DNA from 2 places in the Bacillus sp. GW823-FHT06A10 genome. Region 1 is predicted to be linked to the other one. Evidence: riboswitches for the same ligand, from Rfam matches in the RefSeq annotation. Region 1 holds a riboswitch; the other holds the start of a gene.
What was found. A riboswitch is a leader RNA that binds a small molecule or an ion and turns the genes downstream of it on or off. The one in region 1 is predicted to bind thiamine pyrophosphate.

Region 2: another riboswitch for thiamine pyrophosphate. It lies ahead of AC1Q8M_RS24485 (MTH1187 family thiamine-binding protein); the one in region 1 lies ahead of tenA (thiaminase II).

The regions. Positions count from the first base shown of each region.
Region 1 covers NZ_JBXAHT010000001.1:1,789,989-1,793,192, forward strand. The annotation lists gene pdxR (MocR-like pyridoxine biosynthesis transcription factor PdxR) at 1-687, shown strand, start outside; gene AC1Q8M_RS08990 (D-alanine--D-alanine ligase) at 692-1,606, shown strand; TPP riboswitch at 1,680-1,785, shown strand; gene tenA (thiaminase II) at 1,913-2,602, shown strand; gene AC1Q8M_RS09000 (DUF3937 family protein) at 3,021-3,204, shown strand, end outside.
Region 2 covers NZ_JBXAHT010000004.1:152,421-155,624, reverse strand. The annotation lists gene AC1Q8M_RS24495 (ABC transporter substrate-binding protein) at 1-119, opposite strand, end outside; gene AC1Q8M_RS24490 (ABC transporter permease) at 116-889, opposite strand; gene AC1Q8M_RS24485 (MTH1187 family thiamine-binding protein) at 861-1,181, opposite strand; TPP riboswitch at 1,283-1,384, opposite strand; gene AC1Q8M_RS24480 (non-ribosomal peptide synthetase family protein) at 1,437-3,204, opposite strand, start outside.

The DNA.
Region 1 (3,204 bases):
GCTTATTTAATTCCTTCTTATCATAATCCAACCGGTATTGTTACGAGTTCAGAGAAAAGAACGGAATTGATGAGGTTATTCTCAAAATACAAGGTTCCTATTATAGAGGACGGATTTAATGAAGAATTACGTTATTCAGGTTCACATTTAGCTCCATTATTAACTTTTGCGGGAGCTGGCAATAATGTGATTTATATTAGTAGCTTTTCAAAGGTGCTTTTCCCTGGTTTACGTGTAGGCTGGATTATTGCAGATAAAGAGCTGATTCATTATTTAGAAAGCGTAAAAAGAGCAAGAACGATTCACACATCTACGCTAGATCAAGCTGTTCTGTTTCAATATTTACATGAGGGATATTTTGAAAAATATTTAAAAAAGGCAAGATCTGTTTATAAGAAAAAATATGAGTTAGCTGTCGGGGCATGTAACCAGTACATTCCTTTTAAAAGAATGACTGGAGATGGTGGACTTCATTTATTTATAGAGCTAGAAGAGCGTATGAATGCCCGCACACTTTTACAAAAGTGTTATGAGAAAGGCGTTACGTTTTCACCTGGAGATGTTTTTTACTCTGATGGAGAAGGAGCAAACACTTTCCGATTAGGGTTTTCGCGCTTGAAAGAAGAAGAAATAGTTCGGGGAATTAAAATAATTGGTGATACATTAAAAAATGAAATTTGGAGTTGAGAAAATGAAAATCGGTGTTATTATGGGCGGGGTATCGTCTGAAAAACAAGTTTCAATTATGACGGGGAATGAAATGATTGCTCATTTAGATAAAAATAAGTATGAAATAGTTCCAATTACATTAAACGAAAAAATGGATTTAATTGAAAAAGCGAAAGACATTGACTTTGCATTGCTCGCATTACACGGAAAATACGGAGAAGATGGGACAGTTCAAGGAACACTGGAGAGTTTAGGGATTCCTTATAGCGGAAGTAATATGTTATCTAGCAGTATATGTATGGATAAAAATATTTCGAAAAAGATTTTACGTTATGAAGGTGTAGAAACACCAGATTGGATTGAACTTACAAAAATGGAGGATCTAAATCTTGATGAGTTAGATAAGTTAGGATTTCCATTAGTGGTAAAACCAAACTCTGGCGGATCGAGTGTCGGGGTGAAAATCGTTTACAATAAAAATGAATTGATCTCAATGCTAGAAACTGTATTCGAATGGGATTCTGAAGTAGTAATTGAGAAGTATATAAAAGGTGATGAAATTACATGTTCTATTCTGGATGGAAAACAGTTACCTATAGTTTCAATTCGACATGCAGCCGAGTTCTTTGATTACAATGCAAAATATGATGATACTAGTACAGTTGAGGAAGTTATCGAACTTCCAGCAGAAATTAATGAACGTGTAAATAAAGCTTCACTGACTTGTTATAAAGCATTAAAATGTAGTGTTTATGCAAGAGTTGATATGATGGTGAAGGACGGAATTCCATATGTAATGGAAATTAATACATTACCAGGGATGACACAATCAAGCCTATTGCCCAAAAGTGCAGAAGCAGCGGGAATTAGTTATAGCAAACTATTAGATATAATTATTGAAACATCATTAAAAGTTAGAAATGAAGAAGGGTTTTAAGGAGATTATATAACTAATTCTTTTGACAGTTTCACGAAGTATGCTATGATGAATACATTATAAAAACAAAATATTTATCCACTAGGGGAGCCTTTTATAGGCTGAGATCAAATGTGATTTTGAGACTCTTAGTACCTGATCTGGTTAATGCCAGCGTAGGGAAGTGGGAAAGACGTTGCTATTTAATGAGTAAATAAATACTGTCAATTTCACTTTCTTTACGCCTGTAAAGAAAGTTTTTTTATTTTACAGCTTTAATAATTGTGGATAAATACTTATATTTTATACATTATTGGAGGGATTTAAATGACTTTTTCACAATCATTACGTAAAGAAGTAGATTCAATTTGGGAAGCGAGTTTTAACCATCCTTTTGTAAAAAAACTTGGTGAAGGAACATTAGATTTAGCTAGTTTTCGCTATTATGTGCTTCAAGATTCATATTATTTGAGTCATTTTGCTAGAGTACAAACTTTAGGAGCTGCAAAAGCTCTTGAATTAGAGACGACAGCTCGTATGGCACATCATGCTCAAAATACATATGAGGCCGAGTTATCTTTACATGAGAATTTTGCTAAAAAGCTAGGGATAACAAAAGAAGAAAAAGATAATTTTATTCCTGCGCCAACTGCATATGCGTATACTTCACATATGTATCGTGCTGCGTATGAAGGGCATTTAGGAGATATCATTGCAGTAATTTTACCTTGCTATTGGTTGTATTATGAAATTGGCGAACGCTTAAAAGAGTGCCAGCCGGAAGAGCCAATTTATAACGAATGGATTTCTGCTTATGGATCTGATTGGTTCCGTACGCTAGTTGAAGAACAAATTACACGTTTAGATACTATCGCTGAAAAAGTAACAGAGGCAGACCGCAAACGTATGAAACAGCATTTTATTATTAGCAGTCAATATGAATATTCATTTTGGGAAATGGCTTATACATTAGAAAAGTGGCCAGTGGATACAGACGTAAAAGACGTAATTGGATAAAGAATAGAAGTAATGTTATAGATAGGTATGGATCATACCTATCTATATATTTTTTCTTGTCAAATTCGCGTAAAGTCATTAGTGCTACGGATGTGGCGAAATAGAATATCGATAATTTAGCTCATTTACTTGTCTACGCATTAACTGGATAAACTTCTGTCACATTTATTTTACAATCAAAGAACGTAAATGTTGGTGGTATGAAGTTAAATAAGAAAAGAAACCCGAGCTGTTAGCTGTAACGGAGTTGTTTTTTCTTTGCAGGAATTTCTAAATTATCATGGAGTGTTGTTAATACAATATGCATATTTGCATATTGTGTTTTTTTGAGTTCTTTTTGTGTTAAAATCAAATATAGGGATGTGGGAATATAAAGAAGTAAAAGCAGGAATATCCAATTAATTTTGAGAGGTGTTATATGTTTACAAATAAGAAATTAATTCGATTTGGTTTATCGTTGTTTGTATTTTTAGGAATCATTAATTTTACAATCAGCTATTTCCAAACATATCTTGAAACAGCAGCAGATATCAAATGGGTAATTCCAGAAATTTGGAAAACTATTTTACTAGATGTTCCTCAAGGTATACTTGTTCTTTTAG
Region 2 (3,204 bases), on a different contig from region 1:
TCTAATACTACTTTTACTTTTTGATCTTTACTTGCACTTTCTTCTTTCTTCGCCGGATTACATCCAGCCACACCTACCGCTACTAAGGCAGCTAACATAACTTTCAAACCTTTTTTCATTTTCTGCCGTCCTTTCTATATATCCATGGTGCTGTTATTCTTGCCATAAACTCTACGATAAAATACAGGCATAATGTCACTATAACGATGATTGCTGCAACACCAAATACTCGGGCAGTCAAAAAGGATTTTGTAGCCCTCGTAAGCATAACGCCTAATCCTTCACTTGCACCGAGCCATTCTCCGATAATTGCCCCCATTACGCTATATGTAACTGCAATTTTTAAACCGGAGAAAAAGTATGGAAGCACTGCTGGAAATTTTACTTTCTGGTAAATTTGCCATTTTGTCGCCTTCATTGTTTGTAACAGCTTCAACATGTTTTTATCTACTGTTTGAAAACCTTCTAAAATACTAAGCGCAATTGGGAAGAAACAAACGAGTATTACGACCATTACTTTCGGCAACATCCCATATCCAAACCAAATAATAAATAGCGGTGCAAGTACAACAATTGGAATTGTTTGCGAAATAACGAGCAATGGATTTATTAAAATACGAAATAAAGGTATAACGTCCATAATAATTGCGATGCTCGTCCCCAATAAAATTGCAAAGAATAGTCCAATTATAACTTCCTGCAGTGTTTGCATCGTATTTGGTAATAGTAAATCTTTCATCCCAATTAATTCTTGAACAATGGCAGAAGGCTTTGGTAAAATCCACGGTTCGATTTTAAATAATGAAACCGATCCTTCCCATATCGCAATGAGAAGGATAAGCCAAATAGTTGTAATAAGTTTAGATTGCTTCTGGTTTTGCATATTCATCACGGTACTTCCAAACCTTTTCATCTATCGTTACACCAGTGCTTGGACGATAATGGATTTTAATAGAAGTAATCACTTCTTCTGCTCCAGCATCGACGCAAGCTTGTTGCGCACGTTTAACGACATCAAGAAGTACATCTAATTCTCCTTCCAAAGTTGTTTCCATTGCCCCTACTTCATAACGAACTCCCGATTGTTGCACAACTTCAATTGCTTTATCGACAACAGAATATACATCTTTCGTTTTCGCTTGTGGTACTACTGAAAATGACATTGTAACTTGTTGTGACATAATAAAATCCCCCTTATAAAATTAGATTTCAAAAATAAGAAAAGGCTTTCCTACTGCGTAGGAAAGCCTTGTATGCAAGTTATTATAGAATAACATATGCTACATCACTTTAAGTAACTCCCTACGCTGGCATTATCCAGATCAGGTTGAGGGTCGATGTTTACTTACATCCTCTCAGCCAATTGGCTCCCCGGTCCTTAATTCGTTTTCATTGTAGCATGATTTATTTTATTGAACAAACAAAAGCATGCATAATCATTTCATTATTTTTGGAAAATATCCAACTTTTTCACCATGAGCTAATAACTGCTGTATAAATTCTTTATTGATTGCTGGTACTATCAATTCTTTTTTCTTAATCCATTCATTCGTTCTACGCGTACCCATTACAATTTCAGATTGCTGCGCTCCATCTCCTGCAACTTGAGAAGCAATTAACTCTGCTATTACTTCATTTTCCTTCGCTAATTCAAGTCCGGTATTTACATATTCTGAAAGTGGAACCATTTTAAGATTGTATCCACACTCTCCAATTAACTGTATAAATTGTTCAAACTCAATTTGATGTGGATGACAAATATGTAACGTCTCTCCTACAATTTGCGAATCTTTTAAATACGATACAATTGATTTACTAGCAAAATCAATTGGTGTGAAATCAACTTTCCACTTCACATTTGGTGCTTTCCCAATTAATAGCATTGTTTTAATAAGACGATAAAATGCGTTTCCTTCAATATTTTGTTGGAACGAACCTGTTTCTGAATGACATGCTAAATTACCTGCACGATAAATATTTCCGCGCAAACCATTTTTCATTGCTTCACGAACAATGTTTTCCGCTTGTAGTTTACTATTTGAATATACATTCTCTAAGTCTACACTGTAATTAAAATCACCAGTTTTCATGTATGTATCCCATTGATCTACCGCTAATTCTAACGGGATACCAATTGTAGAAATAAAATGGAATGTAGCACCTTTCTCCGCTAATGCTAGCATACGGCTAGTTCCTTGGACATTTATATTTTCAAATTGTTTTCCATCTCCAAAATGTCTTACATCTGCACCGCAATGAATTATCGTATCCATCTTAGAACTGATGAACATAAATTCTTCTTCGCTCATCCCAAGATACTCTTCCCCCAGATCACCAGCTACGGCCTGTATACGCTGTAACCATTCTTCACATATATCACTAAAGTAGCCTGTTAATGTATCTATAATTCTTTGTTGCACATCTTTGGTTGGTCTTACTAAACAATAAATAGTAGCAGATGTATCTCTCAACAATTCATATAATATGTGTGATCCTAAATAACCAGTAGCTCCTGTTAAAAAGACATTTAAAATCTGGGTTTCTTCTAAAACGTTTGCATACGTAATAGTATCTGGTTCGTGAATCACTTTATATTCACGAAATACTTCTTCTTTCTCTACTTTTACTTCTCGCTCAATTCGAGCTAATCCATATATCGTTCTTTCTTTAAAGAAATCTTGAATTGTTAAATGTGAAAAATCTTCTTTTAACAATGTTAAGACTCGTAATACTTTTAATGAATGTCCACCAATTGTAAAGAAATCATCATGTACTCCAACTTTTGAAATTCCTAATACTTCCGCCCAAGCGCGCGCTATTTGTTTCTCTGCTTTATTACAAGGTGCAACATATTCTTGTAGACGAACCGGTTCATACTTTTCTTCTAGCTGAGCTAACTTCTTAACATCAATCTTTTTATTAGGTGTAAGTGGCAATTCATTAATATAAATTAGTTTAGATGGCACCATATAATCTGGTAATTGCTCTTGTAACTGATAAACTAATTCTGGTATTTCTTTTTTATTTAAAGTTGTATAGAACGCGATTAAATATTGGCTACCTTCCTTACTCTTCTTAGCAAAAACAGCATTTTCTTTTATATTATGATTTTGAGAAATTTTACTTTGGATTTCTCCTAGTTCAATACGATGTCCTCTAATCTTTACTTGATCATCTTTCCGATGTAAAAATTCTATATTTCCA